3 regions of the Vibrio sp. SCSIO 43133 genome follow, and region 2 is predicted to be linked to each of the others. Evidence: predicted binding sites of a transcription regulator. Region 2 holds the regulator's gene; each other region holds the start of a gene.
The links. The regulator CRP, encoded in region 2, controls carbon source genes, mostly activating them, when cyclic AMP is high. The targets are predictions, from matches to a motif close to TGTGANNNNNNTCACA.

Region 1 (8,338 bases), 910 kb from region 2:
AATCTTACGAAGTTGATCTATATGACCACCATCTGGCTTAGCCCATGCACGGCCCTGCACACCATAGACACGGCCCATATCATCTTCACCTTTACGGTAAGGATTGTTCAGCCACGCTTCATTTAAGTTCGCGTTAGCATCCCATGTTTTGGTTCCTAACTTGCGAAAGTCTTCCGCGTTATCGTAGCCACGAATATATCCCAATAGCTCAGCTACGGCTGCTTTCCAAAAGCTCTTTCTTGTAGTAACTAGAGGAAATGCGTTGTTGGCGACATCATAGGTCAGATCTGCGTTGATTACGGTTAAACAACGTTTACCCGTACGCTCATTTTCAATCCAAACGCCTTCGTCAACGATTCGCTGACATAAGTCTAAATACTGCTTCACGACAATTCCTATTACTTTGATACTTTTTGTAGTTTCGGTCCGTTGACTTTGTATGCCCATGCAATCATTAGTGCACCAAGGATAATCATTGGTGAAGACAAGATTTGGCCCATAGAAATAAAGCCACCAAACAGTCCTAATTGTGCATCCGGTTCACGTACGAACTCGACCAAGAATCTAAATGTACCATAACCCAGAAGGAATAAACCTGACACAGCCCCTTCTGGGCGAGGTTTCTTGATAAACCAATTCAAAATTAGGAACAGTACAACACCCTCTAAGGCAAATTCGTACAGTTGAGACGGGTGACGTGGAAAAGGTCCACCATTAGGGAAGATGATCGCCCATGGCACATCAGTCACTCGTCCCCAAAGCTCACTGTTCATAAAGTTACCTAGACGCCCCATACCTAGACCAAAAGGAACAAGAGGCGCGATGAAGTCTGCGACATTAAAAAACGTGCGTCCGTTCTTTCTGCCATACCAGAACATAGCGGTAATAACGCCTAACAAGCCACCATGGAACGACATACCACCGGTCCATACTTTGAACAAGTAGAGCGGGTCACGTAGCAGTTCATCAAAACCATAAAATAGGACGTATCCTATGCGGCCACCTAGCACCACCCCTAAGAAACCTGCAAACAACAGATCTGATACTTGCTCGCGCGTCCATCCTGAGTTTGGCTTGTCGGCTCTACGATTAGCTAACCACATCGCGAATGCAAAGCCGACAAGATACATCAAGCCGTACCAACGAATAGAAATGGGACCTAATTCAACAAGAACTGGGTCGATATTAGGAAACTGGATATATCCCTGAGACATAAAACGCTCACTTATCAGGTTTGAGTATTGAGATTAAAACATCATTGAAAATGCAACGAATAATAAGAAGACTGCAAAAATCTTCTTTAGTTTCGGTGTTGGCATAGTTGTCGCCAATTTTGCACCAAATTTCGTTGTTAACATTGAGGTAGCAGCAATGGACAGTAAAGCCGGCAAGTAGACATAGCCGATACTGTATTCCGGTAGTCCTTGTACTTTAGCGCCATGCATAATAAAGCCAATCATACCTGCGATCGCGATCACGCAACCACATACTGACGAAGAGCCTACCGCTTTTCTCATCTCAACGCCATGTTTACTAAGAAAAGGAACCGACATTGATCCCCCACCAATCCCCGCTAAGCTCGATACCATACCGATTCCCGCGCCACAACATGTTGTGATAAAAGGACTAGGGAGATTACGCGTCACTTGCGATTTGATAGACAAAAACATCTGAATTGCTAGAAGCAGTACAATGACAGCAAACACCTTCGGTAGATAGTGAGAAGGAATCCACTCTGCGACATTGGAGCCCGCAAATCCGCCAATCACCACGCCGGGCATAAGCCATTTAATAACAAACAAATCAACGTTACCCAGTTTAAGATGGTTAACTGCCGAAGAGCCTGATGTAATAATGATAGAGGCTAAGGAAGTCGCCAGTGCAATATGCATAACCATATCACTCGCGATACCAAATTTAGGTAGGATGAAAGCCAGCGCTGGGACAACAATAAGTCCCCCACCAATGCCGAGCAACCCGGACATAGTGCCGACTACTGCGCCAAGACACAGTAGTAATAAGATCAGTTCGTAGTTCACATGTATTCCAAAAGGGTTGGTTTAAGACTTACCGGCACGGATGAAGCCAGCTAGTCCTTTATCCTCAAAGTAATCACGCATTTGATTATAAATGGTTTCACCATACGGTTGCATCAATGCTTTGTCAGCAAGTAATTTAAGCTCCTGCTGTGAGGTTTGTCTGAGTAAGTACTTCACTTTCGCGACGTTCGACGTGTTCATACTTAAAGTATCGTAACCAAGCCCCACCAGCAGCAATGCACCAATAGGGTCACCCGCCAGCTCACCACAAATGCAAACAGGAAGATGATACGACTGACAAGTTTCAAAAATATGTTTCATTGCCGCCAATACGGAAGGATGCAGGGTTTCGTAAATATCGGCCACCTGAGCGTTGTTGCGGTCAACAGCCAATAAATATTGCGTTAAGTCGTTCGTTCCAACCGATACAAAATCCACCTTCTGTGCCATAAATGGTAAGAGATACAGCATAGAAGGTACTTCGATCATAACGCCAATTTCCGGGCGTTTTACCTTCGGATGTTCTGCGGATACTTCTTGATAAGCTTGCTCAATAAGCGCCGTCGCTCCGTCAAGTTCTTGTACCGACGACACCATAGGCAAAAGAATGCTTAAGTTATCTAATCCCTCGCTCGCACGAAGCATAGCGCGCAACTGAATCAAGAAAATATCAGGATGATCGAGAGTAAAGCGGATACCGCGCCAACCTAAGAAAGGATTGTCTTCATCAATAGGCAGATAAGGCAAAGGCTTGTCGCCGCCGATATCAAGCGTACGCATCACAACACGCTTCGTCGGATAAGCACCGAGCACCGAACGATACTGATGCACCTGTTCTTCTTCCGAAGGGAACTGCTGCTGAAGCAAGAAGGAAATTTCGGTTCGATATAACCCCACACCATCGACATTCTTATTCAAAGAAATACTAGTATCAGCGCTAAGGCCAGCATTCAGCATAATTTGGATGCGTTTACCATCATTTGTACTTGCTTCAAGATCAACGGTTTGTTCAACCATTCGAGACAACTCAGTCTCTTCTGTCACTAACTCTTGGTATTCAAGTAGTAATTCATTACTAGGATCAGGGAAAATCTCACCGCTATACCCATCCACAATACCAACCTTGCCACTTAGGAGCTCAGGGTTAGTGTTCACTCCCATAACGGCAGGAATTCCCATCGCCCGGGATAAGATAGCCGCATGAGAGTTCGCCGCCCCCTCAAGAGACACCACAGCTAGTAGCTGTTCCTTGGGTACTGAAGCGAGAATGGACGCAGTAAGTTCACGCACAACAAGAATAACAGGCTCGTTGAATTCATGAATAGGCTGCTCAGTATTGTGCAAGAAAAACAGCAAACGTTGGCCAAGTTCTTTGACATCTTGAGCACGCTCGCGCATGTATACATCAGACATCTTGGCAAAACGGTTCGCATAACTTTCTACTACTTGGCGCAAAGCCCAGTCTGCTCGATCGCCTTTTTGTATCTGCGCTTTTAAATCATTGCGCAGCATAGGATCATTTAGTAAGTGAGTGAACAGATCAAATATTGCTAGTGCATCTTTATTTAATTCAAGATCCAACTTCTTACGCATGCGCTTAAAGTCAGCCAATGCATTTTCGATGGCGACCGATAACGTTTCGTGTTCACGCGCAATATCCAACGCGGAAGCTGGAAATACATTGCTTAAGTCAGGTTGAGTGTTGTCCCACCAGATTGGGCCAATAGCTACTCCCGATGATGCCCCAATCCCTTTAATCACCGCCGTTTTATTATCGTCAAAGAAGCCATGCCCTTGCGCAGTTGCATGTGCTATCAAAACCGCTATCTGAGCTGCGAGTGTGACTAAGAAAGACTCTTCCATCTCGCTAAACTGACGCGACGTTTTTTGCTGGATAACCAAAACGCCAAGGACCTGTTTACGATGAATAATCGGTGTACCGAGGAAAGAATGGTAGATATCTTCACCAAGTTCTGGGAAGAATTTAAATGCGGGATGTTTGGCGGCTTCTGCCAAGTTAATCGGTTCGGCAGTTCGTTTTACGAGGCCGACTAGACCTTCGTTAAAATCGATATGGATAGTGTCGCCCTTGAAGGTCAGGCCCTGTGTAGCCATTAACTCCAAACGCTGTTTATCGTTATTTGCCAAATAAATTGTGCAGCATTCAGTATGCATAGCTGCACAAGTTTGTTGAACAAGAATTTCGAGGGCGGCGTGCACATCTTCAACCTTTGAAACGTGCTCAACTATATCCCTTAGTTGCGATAGCATACTTACCCTCTTCGATGCTTTCTCTTGCCTTTAAATTTACGTTCCTTAAACGGCATTGCCAATGATGCAAACTCTTTCATCGCACGTCGATACACATCCCGTTTAAAAGAAACCACTTGCCTGACTGGATACCAATAACTTACCCAGCGCCAACCATCAAATTCAGGGGTATTACCACGCTGCATGTTGATCTTAGATTCATCACAATCTAAACGCAGTAAAAACCATTTCTGTTTTTGCCCAATACAGACTGGCTTCGAATCCCAGCGTACTAATCGCTTGGGTAACTTATATCTCAGCCAATGGCGACTAACTGCAACGATTTTGACGTCGTTCTTGGTTAATCCCACCTCTTCATAAAGTTCTCGATACATGGCTTGCTCAGGGGATTCACCATCGTCAATGCCGCCCTGAGGAAACTGCCATGAATGTTGTCCGTATCGCTTAGCCCAGAAGACCTGACCATGGTTGTTACAAATCACAATACCAACATTAAGTCGGTAACCATCGCCATCTATCACTGGCCAACCTCAATTAAATTTTCATTACCCTGATTTTTCCACATATCCCCAAGTTGAGCAAACTTAGTCGCCCGTAAATTTGAACAATTACCATTAAATGCTGCCATACTGGATAAGTTTCGCGCAAAGCCTTAGTTATCAACACAACAATGAGACCCAGCCCACATTTATTCACCTTTTCTGTGAATAACCATGTGAAGAATCTATGATCTTTACGAGTTTTTGGTTCTTTTTCTACCAAGCCGAATTTTTCCAAGATCGACGCGAGAAAATTAAACTTATAATTTTCATAAACTTAAAATCAAATCAATCAAGTAAAAGTCTCTAATTTACTACAAATAAATACACACACTCAGATCGGTCAAAGATCAACCTATGGCTATTTTATCCACACTGAAACTGTCGAGTTTCAAACAAACCTCGATTTATCAAGTGTTAATCCGCGTTAAAATACTGATTATTCATACAGCACATGGCAAATTCAACTTAGAGAATAAATTCTCTGTGGATAAGTCATGAATAGATCAAATCTCAAACAGACTGATCTTTTTTTATACCGATAAATTCTTCATCGCCATGATAGAATAGTTAGCTCCCTATTGGGCCTAAATTAACCTGCAACGTATTTATGAAACCAACTCCGACCTCCGAAACAGAACTATTACAACGCGCTCGTGATATCGCAGGATTAACATTTGGCGAACTCGCTGCACAGGCAGGCATGTGTGTACCAGATAATCTTAAGCGCGATAAAGGTTGGGTAGGACAACTACTTGAGTGGCACTTAGGTGCAAAGGCCGGTAGTAAGCCAGTTCAAGACTTTCCCGACATTGGTATTGAGCTCAAGAGCCTCCCTATTAGCCATACCGGCAAGCCCTTAGAATCAACTTTCGTTTGTGTTGCACCGCTTACCGGCATTCATGGAGTAACGTGGGAAACTAGCCATATACGCAATAAGCTGTCTCGTGTCCTTTGGCTACCGGTTGAGGGTGAACGAGAGATCCCCGTTGCAGAGCGACATGTTGGCTCTCCACTAATCTGGAGCCCATCTCCAGAGGAAGAAACCATGTTGAAAAATGATTGGGAAGAATTGATGGAGCTTATTTCATTAGGTCAAATCAATCAGATCACGGCCCATACCGGCGAGGTGTTACAAATTCGCCCTAAAGCAGCCAATAGCCGTGTGAAAACAGAAGCTTACGGTACGTCAGGACAAAAAATACGTACCCTGCCCCGAGGTTTCTACCTCAGAGCACGCTTTACTGCTCATATACTTGAACAGTACTTTGTCTAAACAGAAGATTTTCGAACCAGTTAATGAAGTTTTAGTTCGATATCACAATAACGATTCATTTCTGCACTGCCACATTCATCGTAAGCGTTATGCAACCTAAGGTACGCTTTTTCGATACCTAATCGATGCAACTCCTCTTTCACCGAGTCCAACGACTCAAAATGAATTGGCTCATCATCTTGTTTAATTGGTTCTAATTTATGTTTGTATTCCACTGCTAACAGATAGTGTGAAATATCAGCACAACCAATCACAAAAACTTTGGGTTGTTTATAAGTGTCTTTGTGATACCCATGTAGCCAACGATCGAGCTGATGTTTTTGCATATTCCACCCCCTTACTATTTTTGTGGATAATGCGTTACTGATAAAAGTCAGTTTAGTAAAAATAATCGCATTAGGTACTAAACAAGCAGATCTTTTACCAAAACGAGGTATAGTGGATAAAAACAACAACAAACAAGGAAGGCTCAATGAAATATCATAACCTCCCGCACTCTTCGCTAGAAATCAGCAAGATAGCTTTAGGGACAATGACGTTTGGTGAGCAAAACACCAAGCAGGAAGCATTCAGTCAGCTCGATTTTGCTCTAGAACGCGGTGTTAATTTTATTGATACTGCAGAGATGTATCCCGTTCCTCCAAGTGCTAAGACTCAAGGAAAAACTGAACAACATATTGGCGATTGGCTTTCGCATTCAGATAAAAGACAAAAAGTAGTGTTAGCGACTAAAGTCGCTGGACCGCGAAATATTCCTTATATCCGCGACAATATGAGTCTAGATAGACGTAATATACATTTAGCAGTAGACGATAGTTTAAGCCGTTTAAAAACCGATTATATCGATTTATACCAATTGCACTGGCCACAAAGAAAAACCAATTGTTTTGGACAACTAAACTACCCTTACCCTGAAGGAAATGAAGAAGTTACACTAATCGAAACATTAGAGGCACTAAACGAACTCATCAAAGCTGGAAAAATACGCTATATCGGAGTCTCTAATGAAACGCCTTGGGGAGTTATGACGCTACTTAAACTGGCCGAAAAACATGATTTGCCAAGAATAGTCTCGATTCAAAACCCTTACAACCTACTCAACCGTAGCTTTGAAGTCGGCCTTTCTGAAATTAGCCACCACGAAGGTGTGGAATTACTCGCTTACTCACCACTCGCTTTCGGCTGTTTGAGCGGAAAATATCTCAATGGGCAACGTCCAGAGGGAGCGCGTTGCAGTCTATTTGAGCGATTTGTCCGTTACTTTACTCCACAAGGCATTGAAGCAACACAAGCATATGTGGACCTAGCTCGCGAGCATAACCTAGACCCCGCTCAGATGGCATTGGCATTTGTTAATCAACGTCCATTTGTCGCTTCTAATATTATTGGTGCAACCAATCTTAAGCAGCTAGAAAGCAACATAAACAGCATCGATGTAGAACTCTCTGATGAACTCTTGAATGGACTTCAAGAAATAGGGGCTAAATATTCTAACCCATGCCCCTAAATAGGTTTTTCACACAGTATGGGCAGGTCGCGATAAGCGACCTGCCCTTTTTTTACGTAGCGATTCTAGAGTGTAATTCTCGACGAAGGTGACGAGCTTTACGTTTCGCTACAATGTGAGGTGGAGCAACTTGACCAAGTGGACGGCCATGTCTATCCAAACCAATGTCCTTTAACAAGTGCTCATTGTGAAGTGGCAAGTGGTGTGCATTGCGACGGTAACGTCGTCTCCACTCACGCTCTTCTTTTTGGATGTCTGCTTTAATAAGCCAAGTTGCAACAGTTAAGTAAATTGAAGTACGCATAGTTTTCTCCTAGAAATAATTTGAGGAGAGAAATAGCGGTCAGGATATAAGGAGAAATATTGTGATTCCTCAGTTGACTGCTATTTCCGCAGCCTCTTGAGGTTACGGACTAATTAAGCGTGTGCTGTATCGATTGACGGTTTATCCGCTGCCATTGCAGTAGATAGATCAGTCGCGATTCGATCCGCATGAGTAAAACGGCCAGCACAAATATTGATAAAAGAAATACGATTCATCATTTTCTGTGCCTCCATACTCACTTAATAATCCGAAATAAATTTGAAAGGTTGAGCGTAGTGCTCAGGGGTAATTCTTATGCAAATTGATGATAATTTCAACAGACATGTAACAAGAAATGTAAAAAACAAAGGAATATTTCAATATATTCCGTTGTAATAACTT
Region 2 (8,338 bases):
TGCCATCCGGCGATGGTAAATGCAGTTACTGAACAAGCTAACAAGATTTGGCATCTGAGTAATGTCATGACCAACGAGCCAGCACTGCGCTTGGCGAAAAAACTGACGGAAGTTAGCTTTGCTGAACGAGTTTTCTTCGCTAACTCAGGTGCGGAAGCCAATGAAGCGGCGCTGAAACTAGCACGCCGCTGGGCGGCAGATGTTCATGGTACTGAAAAGTCAGAAATCATTGCTTTTAACCAAGGTTTCCACGGTCGTACTTTCTTTACGGTCACTGTTGGTGGTCAAGCCGCTTATTCTGACGGTTTTGGTCCTAAGCCGGGCGACGTATCACACATTCCTTATAATGATATCGCTGCGCTTGAAGCTCAGATGTCAGAGAAAACCTGTGCAGTGATGATGGAGCCGCTACAAGGTGAGGGTGGTATTGTTTCTCCTCAGCCTGAGTTTGTTCAAGCAGTTCGTGAGTTATGTGATAAATATAATGCACTGCTTATTTTTGATGAAGTGCAAACGGGTAATGGCCGTACTGGTCACTTTTATGCCTATCAAGGTCTAGGTGTAACGCCCGATATTTTGAGCACTGCGAAATCTCTTGGTGGTGGTTTCCCGATTGGCGCTATGCTAACGACTGAGAAACTTGCTGCACACATGAAAGTGGGGACGCACGGTTCTACTTATGGCGGTAACCCGTTAGCGTGTGCGGTAGCAGAAGCGGTTGTAGATGTGGTGTCGAGCCCAGATGTTCTGGCTGGTGTCGCTGAGCGCGAAGCGTGGTTCCGCGATGGTCTACAAAAAATAAACGCAAAATACGGTATTTTCAGCGAAATTCGTGGAAAAGGCCTACTTCTTGGTGCTGCGCTGAATGAAGAGTGGCAAGGTCGTGCTCGTGATGTTCTAGTAGCTGCAGGCCAACAAGGCCTAATGGTCTTGGTTGCGGGTGCAAATGTGGTTCGTTTTACCCCATCATTGGTGATTACCAAACAAGAAGTTGAAGAAGGATTAGCTAAACTAGATAAAGCGATCAGCACCTTAGTGGCGTCGTAAACTTAGTTAGCAATTAAATACTCTCTCGGATGTTTGGATGTGCCGGGAGAGTTTGCGTCAGGAGGGATTATTGATGCTTGTTGTTCGTCCTATCTCTATGTCTGATTACGACGCGCTGCATACTTGCGCGGTAGAATCAGGACACGGTTTTACTTCTCTTCCTGTGAATGAAGAGCTTCTTACTAACCGAATTACCCATTCTGAATACAGTTTTGCCAAGCAAGACGTGACGACGCCGACCGATGAAGGTTATTTGATGGTGGGTGTTGATACAGAAACTGGTGAAGTGGCGGGTACCACAGGTATAGAAGGTGCGATTGGCTGGGATGTCCCTTTCTATTCTTATCACATTAGTACGGTGGTGCACTCGTCACCAAAACTCAACGTCAACAATGTCGTTAAGCTTCTGACCTTTGGGAATAATTACACTGGATGCAGTGAGATTTGTACCTTGTTCTTACGCCCTGAATTCCGTGGCGGATTGAATGGTCGATTGATGTCTAAATGCCGCTTTTTGATGATGGCAGAGCACCCAGAACGTTTTTCTAAAACGATTTTTGCTGAAATGCGTGGTGTGTCCGATGCGGAAGGCAATTCTCCATTTTGGAAGTGGTTACAAGAGCATTTCTTTTCTATCGATTTTACATTGGCAGATTATCTGACCGGAATTGGTAAAAAAGGCTTTATCGCAGATCTAATGCCAAAGCTTCCTATCTATATCAACTTGCTCAGCAAAGAAGCGCAAGAGGTGATTGGGCAGGTGCATGAGAATACGCGTCCGGCTTTGAAGCTGCTTGAAAACGAAGGCTTTACTTGCCGTAACTATGTCGACATTTTCGATGCAGGCCCAACGGTTGAATGTGACCTTCGCAATATTCAAGCGGTTCGTGACTCTTTCCGAGCTCAAGTAGCGATTGCAGAGCATTCGAGCTCTCAAGATTATTTGGTGGCAAATACCTCGTTTGAGAACTTCCGAGCGGTCGCGGCCAAAGCGGCATACGACCCAGAAAGTGGCAAGGTATTGCTCACAGCAGAAGCAGCACAAGCACTGAATGTCTCCGAGGGCGATATGGTGCGTATGCTGGCTCAATAACAGTCAAATAATAAGATGGTGGTCGATTACCACCACGGTTTAAGAGAAGCGGAAGTTCTGCTTGCTCTTAGCTCATTCAATTTAAGGAACTTCACTATGACTCAATGGATCGCAGGTAACTGGGTTGCAGGCCAAGGTGACACTTTTCAGTCACTATCCCCATACAACAATCAAACTATTTGGGAAGGTCAGTCAGCCACTGCTCAACAGGTTGAAAGCGCCGTCTCTGCTGCTCGTCAGGCATTTATCGAGTGGAAGAAGCGTCCATTTGAAGAGCGTGAAGCCATCGTTTTGTCTTTCGCAGAGAAAGTGAAAGAACGTAGTGAAGATATTGCCATAGCCATCGCCAAAGAAACGGGTAAACCGTTATGGGAAACGCGCACTGAAGCGGGAGCGATGGCTGGAAAAATTGCGATTTCTATTCGTGCTTATCATCAGCGTACCGGCGAGACCCAACGCGAAGCCGCTGGCAACCAAATCGTCCTCCGTCACAGGCCTCTTGGTGTCATGGCTGTCTTTGGGCCTTATAATTTCCCTGGTCACCTACCTAACGGTCACATTGTGCCTGCGTTACTAGCAGGGAACACAGTGGTCTTTAAACCGTCTGAGCAGACGCCGCTAGTTGGTGAGTTAGCAATGAAACTTTGGGAAGAGGTTGGTCTTCCATCTGGTGTCATTAACCTTGTTCAAGGCGGCAAGGAGACGGGCATTGCGCTTGCTGATTCTAAAGGCATTGATGGCGTACTGTTCACAGGTAGCGCCAATACGGGACACATTCTGCATAGGCAATTCGCGGGGCAACCGGGCAAGATGTTAGCGCTAGAAATGGGCGGCAATAACCCGCTGGTGATCAGTGAAGACTTTGGGGATATTGATGCTGCGGTTTATACCATTTTACAATCGGCATACATTAGTGCTGGACAACGCTGTACCTGTGCAAGACGCCTTTATGTGCCATTTGGGCAAAGAGGTGATCAACTGGTTGAACGCTTAGTTTCTGCAATTGGTAAGATTCGTATCGATGAGCCTTTCGCCAAACCAGCACCATTTATGGGGCCACAAATCTCTGAACAGGCGGCTGACCATATTATTGCGGCGCAAGCCGAGCTTCTGAAACTAGGTGGCAAGAGCTTAGTGGAAGCGAAACGCCTACAAGCTGCTTTCGTTACGCCTGCGTTGATTGATGCAACGAATATCGAGCAGCTACCAGATGAAGAGTACTTTGGTCCCTTGTTACAGCTAGTACGCTATGAAACGCTACCACAAGCAGTAGAACTCGCAAACGATACTCGCTTTGGTTTGTCGGCAGGTTTGATTTCGCAAAGCGATGAAGAGTGGCAGTACTTCGTTGACCATATTCGTGCAGGCATTGTAAACCGTAACCGTCAGCTTACTGGAGCGAGTGGTGATGCGCCATTCGGAGGACCTGGTGCATCAGGTAACCTAAGACCAAGTGCTTTCTATGCGGCCGATTACTGTGCATACCCTATGGCGTCCATGGAAGGAGACAATACCGTGCTTCCTGCAACGCTAAGCCCTGGTATTGAACTCTAAGGAACTTCTGTTATGACTGTAGACGCTCTATTTAACCATTTATGGCAAGACTATATTCGCCGTCTTTGCCCTTCTGCTGATAAAGTCCATGCTCTGCTCAAAGAGGATGAAGCGCTGATTAACGACCACATTGCGCTACGTACTTTTAATGTCGGCCCTCTGGGCATCGATTCGTTGGCAAAGCACTTTATCGCTCTTGGCTACAAAGTCTCTGGTGATTATGTGTTTGAGGCCAAGAAGCTCTCTGCGATTCATTTAGAGCATAGTAATGCTGTATTACCAAAAGTGTTTATTAGTGAGCTTAGAGTCGAACTGTGTTCGCAGCAGCTGCAAGATATTGTCGCTAAGCTGGTGGCTCAAGTTGAAGCGGCGAAGTTGGATAGCGCAGACTTCCTTTATGGTGGGCGTCTATGGGACTTGAGTTACGCTGATTTTCAGACGCTAGCCGAAGAGAGCGAGTATGCATCGTGGTTGGCTGCCCACGGTTATGGTGCTAACCACTTTACGGTGAGCGTAAATCAGCTGGATCGTTTTCAGGAAGTCGTAGAAGTAAACCAACATCTTCGTGAGGCCGGTTTTGCTATCAATGAATCTGGCGGTGAAGTTAAAGGTTCTCCTGAGGTGTTACTTGAGCAGTCTTCAACGATGGCGGATAAAGTGCCGGTGATGTTCACCGATGGTGAACAGGCTATCCCTGGCGGCTTCTATGAGTTTGCTAAGCGATATCAAATGGCGGACGGCAGTTACTATCAAGGTTTCGTTGCGGCATCTGCGGATAAGATTTTTGAGAGTACGCACCAATAAATAATAAAAAAGCCACCTCGCGGTGGCTTTTTAGCTATTAGCTTTTGTAAAAGTAACGTCGCTAGAAATTAACGAGTACCGTAAACAACAATAGTCTTACCGTGAGCAGAGATTAGGTTCTGCTCTTCTAGCATCTTAAGAATGCGTCCCACTGTCTCACGTGAACAGCCAACAATTTGGCCGATCTCTTGACGAGTGATCTTGATTTGCATGCCATCTGGGTGAGTCATTGCGTCTGGTTGCTTCGCTAGGTTTAGTAGCGTTTGAGCAATGCGGCCTGTTACGTCTAGGAACGCTAAGTCACCTACTTTTTGGCTAGTCACTTGTAGACGGCTTGCCATTTGAGCAGATAAGCGCATTAGAATATCAGGGTTAACTTGAATCAGCTGACGGAATTTCTTGAATGAGATTTCCGCAACTTCACAAGGAGATTTTGCACGTACCCATGCCGTACGTTCTTGGTCTTCTTCGAACAAGCCAAGTTCACCAATGAAGTCACCTTGGTTAAGGTAAGACAAGATCATCTCTTTGCCTTCTTCATCTTTGATCAGTACCGCTACAGAACCTTTTACGATGTAGTAAAGAGTTTCCGCTTTCTCGCCCGCATGGATTAGCGTGCTCTTAGAAGGATACTTGTGAATGTGGCAGTGTGAAAGGAACCACTCTAACGTTGGGTCGGTTTGAGGTTTACCTAGAACCATATATCTTACTTCCTCTGCAGGGTATGCTTGCTGCTTTCCATATTTGTTAGCAAGCCCGTTGGTTAAGACTTACTAGCATAAAAGCACTTTGAAGATGGCGCAAGCGATCTTCTGTTTCCTAGAAATAGTATCCTTTTTTGCGCCATTTTTCTTGATTTTAATCGTGTCATCAGACCATTTTTCTATACAAAACTGTGCACATGATCACGGTATAAAAAATCATCTACGGTTAAAGCGTGAAAGCTAACCTATTTTTCCAGTTTCTATGAGCTGTTGAAGTATTGGTCTGACGATTAATTCCATCGCAAAACTCATCTTACCGCCCGGTACCACTATGGTGTCATGTCGCGACATGAACGAGCCATCTATCATTGCCAATAGATAAGGGAAATCGACATTTTTGATACCACGTAGACGAATCACCACGAAGCTTTCATCTAAGCTTGGAATGCCTTTGGCGTTGAGTGGGTTGGAGGTATCCACCGTAGGGACGCGTTGAAAGTTAATATGAGTGCGTGAGAATTGCGGGGTAATATAACTAAGGTAATCATCCATTGAACGGACAATAGAGTCGGTAACCGCTTCTCTGGAATGCCCTCTATCGCGAGTATCACGAACAAATTTCTGAATCCACTCCAAGTTGACTATCGGCACCATGCCGATAAGTAAGTCGACATGTTGAGCTGCGTTTACCTCTCCGTCGACAACACCACCGTGTAAGCCTTCATAAAACAGTACATCGGAATTTTCAGGCAGATCTTGCCAAGGCGTGAATGTGCCAGGCATTTGATTGTATGGTACAGCTTCATCAAACGTATGCAGGTAACGACGGAACTGACCTGTGCCATTTTGTCCGTAGTTGCGGAAGAATTCTTCTAACGCAGGGAAGTCATTTGCTTGCGGGCCAAAGTAACTGATGTGTTTTCCTTGCTCTTTGGCTTTGCGGATCTCGATATCCATTTCTGGACGAGTAAAGCGGTGAAAGCTGTCACCTTCAATAAAAGCGGGCTTCACGCTCATCATGTTGAACATTTTGCGAAACGCTTCTGACGTTGTTGTTGTACCTGCTCCAGAAGAGCCGGTCACCGCAATAATGGGGTGTTTTGCAGACATAACACTTCCTGTGTAATGATAGTTATAATTTTGTTTTGCTAACCCTATGAACCATTTAGACGTTGTTTGCTCATTTAGGTTCAATAGCGTTTTACTATAGCACTAGATTGTCATGCTCACGTCATTTACATCGAACGACGTAGCTGAATATCGACGGTTTCATGTAATTCGGAGAAGACAATTACAGCTTCTCCGCTCTCTAGTTGAGCTTTGACGTGCGATACCTTATCGTCCAACGACCACTCAGTGTCGCCGTAGTCAGTACCTTCACGCAATACGAATTCTTTGATCAAATTATCCAGCGTTTCTGCTGCGATTTGTTGCCATGGAATAATCATAAATACCTCATCACTCTATGATACGGGAGAGTATACCGTCATGTGGACGAGTGGAGTAGGTGGCGATAGTAGTTTGGTAAGGTTTCTTCTAGCCAAAACTTAGGTTGACGCAGACTGCCAGACATAAAACCCACATGGCCGCCACGTTCGTGTAAGCGATAGTCAATATGAGCAGGGAGGGCGAAGTTTGGAATGACTTCATGGCTCATAAATGGGTCATCCTTTGCGTGGATAAATTGAGTGGGAACAGTAATATCACACATTCTTTGTAATCCAGAGCATTGATTGTAATAGTCTTCAGCATCCCGAAAACCATGCAGTGGTGCGGTGATTAGGTCATCAAACTCGTACAGTTTGCGCATGTTTTGGATTTTTTCCGCCGTAAGACCTAATACATCACTGAGAAGGTGCAGTTTGTTTAGCGCGTTCTTTTTCATTGAGCTGAGTAGGTATGAGCGATATAGCTTGGAAAAACCCTGCTCAATTCGTCGAGCACACGCACCGAGATCCAACGGTGCAGAGACAATCGTCGCACCATCCAGCTTGCTGTCATTCTGGTAGTGAGCAAGATAATTCGTCAGCATGTTGCCCCCTAACGAAATGCCCACAGCAGCCTTTTTGGCATTTGGGTAACGATGATCCAAAAGCTCGATGAACTGCCTAGCGTCACCAATTTCACCAGAGTGATAGGCACGAGCTAGCCGGTTCGGGTTGGGACCGCAGCCGCGAAAGTGCATCATAACAGACAGCCAGCCTTGCTGAGCAAAAGCGTGCATTAAGCCATTGGCATAAGGGCTATTGAAACAGCCTTCTAGCCCATGAAACAGAACAAAAACAGGTTTGCTTTTCGCGCTTGATGAATGAGGCTCTTCACTCCATGCAAGCTCAACAAAGTCGCCATCTGGCGTGTCCAACGTTTCCCAAATTGGTTCAAACAAAGGCTTTCTTCTTACGAAGCGAGGAATCAAGGTTTGTATGTGCGGGTTACCAAGTCCTTTGGCGGCAATAAATTTAGCAGTACTCATAAGGTGAATTCATCGACTGTGTTGGATAATAACAGGGCTCTTAATTTGTCTACGCCGATTTGAAGTTGTTCGATCGTTTGTGGCGAGCTTAACGACAAACGCACAGCCGGCGCTACCGAGCCTCCGGGTGGGGCAAACAGTTCACCGGATTTAACGATAATACCCATGTCTTGGGCTTTGCTTACGAACTCACTAAGGCGCCAGTTTTCTGGGAGGGTTAACCAAATATGAAACCCACCTGTTTGATAGCCTAGCTCAAAACCATCGAGGGCACGTGTCGCAATATCAATACGCGCTTTCATCTCTCTGTGTATGAGCATTAAGTTACGTTCTGCGTCACCAGAGGTTAGCATTTCACAGGTTAGTGCGGTGAGTAGAGGGCTAATCATCCAGCTATGAGTTTGTAGCGTTACCAATAGCTTTTGATACAGTTTTTCTGGTGCATGGACATAGCCCACCCTCAACCCGGGAGCGAGGCATTTTGAGAAAGCGCCAATATGAACCACTCGTTCTGGGGCGTAATTCACCATAGGGGCTGGTGGAGATTCGAGTAGCAATCCGTTGATTTCATCTTCAATGATGTAAACATTGTACTGCTCACACACACGAATAATATCGAGTCGACGCTCTTCAGGCATGATGGCCGTGGTCGGGTTTTGTAGT
Region 3 (8,338 bases), on a different replicon from region 2:
GCAGATGGCCGATGGTTGCACCGTCGACTAAGAAATTACCAATCATGCCAGTTTGGTTCGTTAAGACTAACGCTTCTTTTAGCAGAGCTTTGGCGGTCTCTTCATCCTGGTTTTGCACATTGAGTACCGCTTCCACAATCAGGTTGCGGTTGCGATCGGTCACTAACTGGTGGGCTTCTGCCTTGTCATTGAGATAGTTTAGAGTTTGCTGAGCTTGCTCGAACTGGCCTAGGTTGATTTGGGCACGAGCGATGTTTCGCCACTGAAGCTGCTCGAAGTGGTTACAAGCGTTGTCTGGTCGAATCGCAGTTTCTAGCCATTGTTCGATGGAGTCCACGTCACCGCGTGCTTGCCAGTAGAGGAGCAGCGATAATGAGGCGTTTGCGGTCCAATCAACATGGTAAGTTGACTGTTTCATCAGATGTTGGATCTGCTCAATGAACTTAGCGGCTTTATCGAGCTCCCCGCGACCAATTGCGATGCGTGCAATCATTGAGTAGCTATGAAGGTGCTTGCTCGGTGAATGGTTGCCAAGTACATCAAGCCCTTTATAAGCACACTCCTCAGCTTCATCCAATCGGTTCCAGCACCATAATACTTGCGCACGAACACGCAGTAAGAACTCATGCAATGGGACTTGATGTAGCTGCTGTTCTTCGATGAGTTTCAGTGCGCTATCCTGAATTTCGAACGCGGCTTGTACGTAGCCTTGTGCAATCAGAATTTCACTCTGCTGAAGCTGGGCCCACAGTGCTTGGTGATAGACATGGTACTGACGCGCGAGCTTTTCAGTCTGCTGCATCATCGACAAAGCACGGCTAAGCTGACCGATGACGTGATTCACTTCACCCACCACCGAAGTTGCCACGATACGGCTGCGATAAACAGAATGGTCGAGTTCACTCAATGCTTGCTCGGCAAGTTCAAGCGCTTTTTCTGGTGAGTTTTGGTTAATGGCAACTTGAGCTAGCAGCGCGTGGAATTCACCTTCTTGCTTCTTCGAGCGTTCAACGTTGCGCGTTTCCATTTCTTTGTCGGCTTTAGCAATCAGCTCGCCAACATCGTTGTAGCGGTGCTGACTTTGCGCCAACCACGCCTGCAACATACACAGCTTTGGCTGGCTATATAATTGGTCTTGGGTCAGGACCGCAATGGCTCCTTCCAGAGTTGCAAGCTCACCTTGGTTGAACATTTTCCAGCCAAACTCGCTTAAAATTTTCGCAACCAACTCACTGTTATTGGCCAGTTGAGCATGACGCAGTGCTTGGTGAGGCACTTTTTGCTCTAGCCAAGCTTCGGCTGCTGCCAAATGAAGCTCGTGCTCCTGCTGAGGAATACGCGCTTTGCGCTCATGGGATAAGAACTCGGCAAACAGATTGTGGAATCTAAACCAGTTATTTTCTCCCTCAAGTGGGTAGATAAATAGGCCGAATCGGTTAAGAGATTCAATCATGCTTAGCGCATCGTCGCGCTTGGTTAGGGCGATAACCAGACTGTCATTGAAGTGATCGAGTACTGAACACTGCATCAAGAACTTGCGGGTATCTTTATCTAACAGGTCAAACACTTCCTCAACCAAATAGTCCCAAAGGTGTGCATGGTTGAATTGAGAAATAGTCTCGACCGATTGGGCAAGAGTACGTTTTTGGTGCTGTGCTTGTAGTGCAAATAACTGCAATGCAGATGGCCAGCCTTCAACGTAAGTACGCAATGAGTCGGCGGTCTCATTGTCGATATCGCTTGCGAGTCGTTGGCTAAAGAAACGCGTGGTCTCTTCGGTATCAAAAGCGAGTAGCTCGTTGCCAATCTCGATCATTAAGTCACGCACACGGAGGTTCGCTGTGCCTAAAGGAGGGTTACCTCGACTGGTAACCACGAGAGTAACATTATCTGGCATGTGCTTAAGGAAAAAGCGCATCGCTTCGTGAATCTCTTCGTCAGTGATTAAATGGTAGTCATCAAGGACGATATAGCACTCGTTATGATAGCTCGTCAGTTCAGCAAACACTTCACTAAACAGGGAGTGGAGTGAAGAGAATTGACGACGCTCTGCCAAGGTTTGTGCATTTGGACATGTGTTATTCGTGGCTTTGTTGATGGCCTGCAATAGGTAGTTGACGAAGCGGAACGGGTCGTTGTCACTTTCATCGATGCTGTACCAGCCAACGTTTGGTTTATCTGATAGCCATTGAGCTGCCATCGTTGTTTTGCCGTAACCGGCGGGCGAGCGAAAAAGTACAAGCTTATAAAATGGAGCCTGTGCTAGCAGGTCCAATACTCGTGGACGCACAATCGCGTTATGTAAGCGTCCAGGTCGAGTTAGTTTTGAAGGAATCCACATAGATATTTCCTACCAATTTATTATGTTCTACTCCGTCGGGGAGTAGGGAGCGAGTCACCAAAGCTTTTTATTGCACGTTCGATGGTATGAGAGAGTGAGCTCTACATTTATTGATCGAGGGCTATATTTTGATTTTTAAGCTTTTTTCACAGCTACTACGCCTTATAAATGTGATTAATGTCACCTTTATTGCTTGGTGTGGAGTGTGAATGGCCTGTCATGTATACAAAAAAACCTGGTGATTTGCGGCTTTTTTCGAGGCTAATTGTGATCTGAACAGCAGAATTTGTATTTAGTCCGATAAGGGATAGCAAATGTTTCTTAATTAACGCTTAGAGTGAAATGTGAGCTTGGCGTGATCGTTATCACCAGAAAAAACAGAATGGTTAACCGGAATGGGAGATCGATCACTAAGTGGAGGGGAGTACGCCCTCTACGCCCTCCTCACTCATCCTCCATGGAGTCGGAACTAGGAGGATGTTTATGGAAACGTCACCATGCACGATATGGGACAGATGGATAAAAACTTAAAGTGAGATTTCTTAATGAAACCTACTCAGCAAAAACAATTTGATAAAGCTTCTTTCCAAGAAAGTGTTAAAAAGCACCTGTCTGCTACTTACGCAACGACTGTTGAGGCTGCTTCTGAGCGCCAATGGTATCTAGCAATGGGTCGAGCGTTAGCGGAATTAACTACGTTTGACCTTCTTGCCACTGAAGCGGACGAGCGCATCAAAAAAGCAAAAAGTGTTAACTACCTATCTCTTGAGTTCTTGATTGGTCGTTTGACGGGTAACAACCTGATCAGCATGGGCTTGTATGAGCAGATCACTGAAGCAATGGCTGAGCTAGGTCATAATCTTACCGATCTTCTTGAAGAAGAGCGCGACCCATCACTTGGTAACGGTGGTCTTGGGCGTCTAGCGGCGTGTTTCATGGATTCATGCGCCGCTCAAGAATACCCAACGGTAGGCTACGGTCTGCACTATGAATACGGCCTATTTAAGCAGTCATTCAAAGATGGCCGTCAACAAGAAGCACCAGACGCATGGCGCGGTGTAGAAGGTTATCCATGGGAAGTGGCGCGTCCAGAACTTGCGCAAGAAATTGGCTTTTACGGTCACGTTGAAGTTGTCAACGAGAACGGTAAAGAAGTTCGTAAATGGGTTCCTGGCATGACAGTAAAAGCGATGCCTTGGGATCTACCTATCGTAGGTTACGAGTCAGAAACAGTGTACCCATTACGTCTTTGGGAATGCCAAGCTATTGCACCATTCTCATTGGCAAGCTTCAACAATGGTGATTACTTCGAAGCACAGCACGCGCTAATTGACGCGGGTAACATCACTAAGGTTCTATACCCGAACGACAACCATGAAAAAGGTAAGACTCTGCGTCTAATGCAGCAGTACTTCCACTCAGCAGCATCAGTGCGCGATATCCTGCGTCGTCATGAAGCAGCGGGTTACACACTAGCATCTCTACCTAAGCAAGAAACTATTCAGCTTAACGATACGCACCCAACGATCGCAATTCCTGAACTAATGCGCATCCTTCTTGATGAAAAAGGCATGAGTTGGGATGACGCGTGGGCGATTTCTTCTAAGACATTCGCATACACTAACCACACACTACTTCCAGAAGCACTAGAGACATGGCCTGAGTCCTTAATCCAGCGTCTACTTCCGCGTCACATGGAAATCATCTTTGAAATCAACCACCGCTTCCTGCAAGAAGTACGTGCAATGTGGCCTGGTGATGGTGAGAAGCAAGCGAAACTGTCTATCATCCAAGAAGGCTTCCATCGTATGGTTCGTATGGCGAACCTATGTGTTATTGGTTCATACGCGGTTAACGGTGTAGCTGCACTTCACTCTCAATTGGTTAAGAAAGACCTATTCCCAGAGTTCGATGCAATGTACCCAACGCGTCTGCATAACGTGACTAACGGTATTACGCCTCGTCGTTGGTTGAAGTTCTGTAACCCTGGTCTATCTGCTCTGATTACTGACAAGATCGGCGACGAGTGGCCTGCGAAACTGGAACAGCTTGAAGGCATCGCTAAGTTTGCTGATGACGCTAAATTCCAGAAGGAATATATGGCTGTTAAGAAGCAAAACAAACAGCGCCTTGCGGATTGGGTTTCTGAGAACATGGGTATCGAGCTAGATACTAACGCTATCTTTGATGTTCAAATTAAGCGTTTACACGAGTACAAGCGTCAGCACCTTGACCTTCTACACGTACTAGCGCTTTACCACCGCCTACTGAAAGATCCTTCTTTCGACATGGTTCCACGCGTTGTGTTCTTCGCTGCGAAAGCAGCGCCAGGTTACCACCTAGCGAAAGAAATCATCTTTGCAATCAACAAGATTGCTGAGAAAGTGAATAATGACCCACGTATTGGCGGTAAGCTGAAAGTGGTATTCATCCCTGATTACCGAGTAAGCATGGCTGAGATCATCATCCCAGCAGCAGATGTGTCTCAACAAATCTCTATGGCAGGTAAAGAGGCATCGGGTACAGGTAACATGAAGATGGCTCTAAATGGTGCTCTAACTATCGGTACGATGGATGGTGCGAACGTTGAGATTCGTGAAGAAGTAGGCGACGAAAATATCTACATCTTCGGCCTAGATGTTGACGGTGTTAAAGAAGTGAAGGCGGCGGGCTATAACCCTTACGACTACTACAACGCGGATCCTCTACTAAAAGCATCTCTAGACCTACTTCTAGGTGATGAGTTTACTCCAGGTCAACCAGGTCTACTGCGTGCTACCTACGATAGCCTACTAGATGGCGGTGACCCTTACCTATGTCTTGCTGATTTTGCTTCTTATGTTGAAGCACACGAAGCGATGGACGCGCAATACCGTGACCAAGCGGGCTGGGCTAAGAAAGCGATTCTGAACACTGCTCTAGTTGGTAAGTTCAGCTCTGACCGAAGCATCAGAGACTACGTGAATAACATTTGGAAACTAGAAGCAGTTTCTCGTTAATCACGATGACCAAGGTGCTCAGAGAGTGCCTTGGTCGCTTTAATTGCTTCATCTCTGTTTTAGCGTCATCCCTGCGCGGGCAGGGATCTTCTAACAGCGATAATGAATACTTTGAGTAGATTTCTGCCCGCGTAAATGCGCGATGAGCAGGAATGACGTAAATAGACTGTCGAGCGGCATAATAAGCTCGAATCAAAAATTACACTAACCCTACCGTTTTGAAGGTTAAAGAAGTCCTTCGGAGAGAGCGATGACAGAACAAACAGCATTAAAACAAGTTGCTGAAATGGCAAAAATAGCCGACAGCTACGTAAGTGCGTGGGGCAGTCCAGCGAAAGTAGAAGACGAAACAATTCTTCGTCTGCTAGCGTCTTTAGGCTATGACACCACAAATGATGAAACTTTGCTTAAATCTGCTGAGAAAAAGCATAAAAAAGAAGTGATTGAACCAGTTCTTGTTGTTAAAGACGAGGATGCGGTTGAAGTCGAACTTCATTTAGGTGTTAGCGCTCGCGAAAGCGATTTCAGCTGGCGTTTAGAGACCGAGCAGGGAGAAGTACTTGAAGGCTATCTTCAATCTCAAATCGTTCGTGATGAGCGTGCTGAGGGTGGCCCTTTAGTATTTTCGTTACCTAGTGACCTACCATGGGGTTACCATAAGCTTTACCTAGAGCGTAAGCGTCGCAAAGCCCCTTATGAAATGACACTGATTCGTACGCCACGTGCCTGTTTCAAACAGAGTGCCATTGACCATGGCAAGAAACTATGGGGTCCGAGTGTCCAGCTTTATACGCTACGCACTCAGCACAACTGGGGTATTGGTGACTTCGGCGATCTAAAACAGTTGGTGGCAGACATTGCTGCGCGTGGTGGTGACTTTGTTGGTTTAAACCCAATTCATTCACTATTCCCAGCCAACCCAGAAGGAGCAAGCCCTTACAGTCCTTCTTCTCGTCGTTGGTTGAACATACTCTATATCGATGTGAGCTCTGTCGCTGAATTCGCTTTGAGCGCTGATGCTCAGCAAATGGTCGGCAGCTCTGACTTCCAAGCTCGCCTTCAGAAGGCGCGTGATTCCCACTGGGTTAATTACACTGAAGTCGCGGATCTGAAAATGAGCGTGTTACCTCTTCTTTTTGAAGAGTTTAAATCTCGTCATTTGGATAAGCAGTCTGAGCGCGCAAGATTGTTCTTAGATTTTGTGGAAGAGGGTGGCGAAAGCCTTCTGCATCAGGCGGCATTTGACGCAATTCATGCCGAATTGCACGCAGAAGATTCAAGTGTTTGGGGGTGGCCTGTTTTCCCTGAGAAATATCGCCGTTTTGAAAATAGCGCTACTCAGAAATTTATCGCTGATAACCGCGATAAAGTTCAGCTTTACATGTACTTACAGTGGATCGCTGATGTTCAAATCAACGAAGCACAAGCACTTGCCGAAGAAAAAGGCATGGCTGTAGGTCTATATCGTGACTTGGCGGTTGGCGTTGCAGATTCTGGCTCTGAAACTTGGGCAGACAATGGCAACCTTGTGATGGATGCAAGCATTGGTGCTCCACCTGATATTCTAGGTCCGTTAGGTCAAAACTGGGGTCTACCTCCACTGAACCCACAAGTACTGCAAGCGACGTCCTATGATGCCTACATCAAGTTACTGCGCGCTAATATGAAACATTGCGGTTCACTGCGTATTGACCACGTACTAGGGCTGTTGCGTCTATGGTGGATTCCAAAAGGTGAAAATGCCACTAAAGGTGCTTATATCTACTATCCAGTGGAAGACATGCTAGCCATCTTAGCGCTTGAATCACATCGTCATCAATGTAGTGTGATTGGTGAAGACTTGGGTACGGTGCCAGATGAAATCGTTGAAATCCTTCGTGAAGCAGGCGTCCACTCGTACAAGGTGTTCTTCTTCGAAACAGCAGAAGATGGTGGTTTCATCTCACCAGCGCACTACGCCGATCAGTCAATGTCAGCACTATGTACGCACGACATGCCGACATTACGTGGCTTCTGGCATTGTGACGACCTAAAAATGGGTAGCGAGATTGGTCTTTACCCCGATAAAGAGCAACTTGAAGGATTGTTTGATGACCGTCTGGAATGTAAACAAGGCATTCTTGATAGCGTAGCATGGCACGGTTATCTACCAGAAGGTGTTGGTCGTGATGCTAGCCTAGTGCCGATGGACGCTTATTTAAGTGAAGCACTTCAGCTGCATGTTGCTGCGGGCGCATCAACGCTATTGAGTGTCCAGCTTGAAGATTGGTTAGAAATGGACAAGCCAGTTAACATTCCTGGTACGGTGAATGAGTACCCGAACTGGCGTCGCAAACTGTCGATGAACCTTGAGGAAATCTTTACTCAAGAAGGGGTGAATCGTATCGCGAAACGTCTAACAGAAGTGCGCGCTAACGCAAGCAAATAATCCGCCTCAAAATCGCAAATCAAGCACGGCTTCTTCAGAGATTTGTTCTGTCATCTCTGGGAGTCGTGCTTTTCTTTTTATCGCTTGTCACTATTGGGATTTATATTGTAAAGAAGTGCGTAAAAATACCGTATTGCACCCGAAAATTAGGGTTAAATCACTTCCCGTATAGGTGCAATCAAGTACAATGAAACCTTGCTGGTAGCCCGCGCTTTGCGGGCTTTTTTATAGTGCCTCAAACGTCAGTGAAACCAACTATTGGTTTCGAAAAAATAATCATGGGGCTATTTAAGGTCGAGGGAGATGAACGTTGAATAATAAAGGGCTTAAAAAACTAAAACAGGCGTACGATCGACTCTCGAGTGCATCGTTTGCTGATCCATTTTCATTCTTAGGACCTTATCTACAGGAAGAAGGTATTGCCTTAAGAGTATGGATGCCAGGTGCCGATGGGGTAGCCGTTGAACTAGCATCAGGTGAAAGACTACCGATGGTGAGAGAAGAGGCGTCAGGTTTTGTTCTCAAATCTGATTTGGACCTGCGATTTACTCACTATCAGTTAGCGGTAGA

Region 1: rppH (RNA pyrophosphohydrolase) is a predicted target of CRP. The motif match lies at 4,982-4,997, and genes of this name have one in related genera.
Region 3: JKJ11_RS22740 (glycogen/starch/alpha-glucan phosphorylase) is a predicted target of CRP. The motif match lies at 2,738-2,753, and genes of this name have one in related genera.

The regions. Positions count from the first base shown of each region.
Region 1 is NZ_CP068024.1:602,162-610,499, reverse strand. It holds gene JKJ11_RS03050 (thymidylate synthase) at 1-387, opposite strand, end outside; gene lgt (prolipoprotein diacylglyceryl transferase) at 399-1,214, opposite strand; gene JKJ11_RS03040 (sulfite exporter TauE/SafE family protein) at 1,248-2,039, opposite strand; gene ptsP (phosphoenolpyruvate--protein phosphotransferase) at 2,061-4,310, opposite strand; gene rppH (RNA pyrophosphohydrolase) at 4,313-4,831, opposite strand; gene mutH (DNA mismatch repair endonuclease MutH) at 5,460-6,125, shown strand; gene JKJ11_RS03020 (DUF6482 family protein) at 6,146-6,451, opposite strand; gene JKJ11_RS03015 (NADP(H)-dependent aldo-keto reductase) at 6,598-7,632, shown strand; gene JKJ11_RS03010 (DUF1127 domain-containing protein) at 7,685-7,936, opposite strand; gene JKJ11_RS26015 (hypothetical protein) at 8,050-8,175, opposite strand.
Region 2 is NZ_CP068024.1:3,287,641-3,295,978, reverse strand. It holds gene JKJ11_RS15430 (aspartate aminotransferase family protein) at 1-1,047, shown strand, start outside; gene astA (arginine N-succinyltransferase) at 1,121-2,140, shown strand; gene astD (succinylglutamate-semialdehyde dehydrogenase) at 2,237-3,694, shown strand; gene JKJ11_RS15415 (DUF1338 domain-containing protein) at 3,707-4,498, shown strand; gene crp (cAMP-activated global transcriptional regulator CRP) at 4,567-5,199, opposite strand; gene JKJ11_RS15405 (phosphoribulokinase) at 5,443-6,312, opposite strand; gene JKJ11_RS15400 (YheU family protein) at 6,438-6,650, opposite strand; gene JKJ11_RS15395 (hydrolase) at 6,689-7,675, opposite strand; gene JKJ11_RS15390 (aminotransferase-like domain-containing protein) at 7,672-8,338, opposite strand, start outside.
Region 3 is NZ_CP068025.1:1,305,301-1,313,638, reverse strand. It holds gene malT (HTH-type transcriptional regulator MalT) at 1-2,341, opposite strand, end outside; gene JKJ11_RS22740 (glycogen/starch/alpha-glucan phosphorylase) at 2,887-5,340, shown strand; gene malQ (4-alpha-glucanotransferase) at 5,591-7,768, shown strand; gene glgB (1,4-alpha-glucan branching protein GlgB) at 8,079-8,338, shown strand, end outside.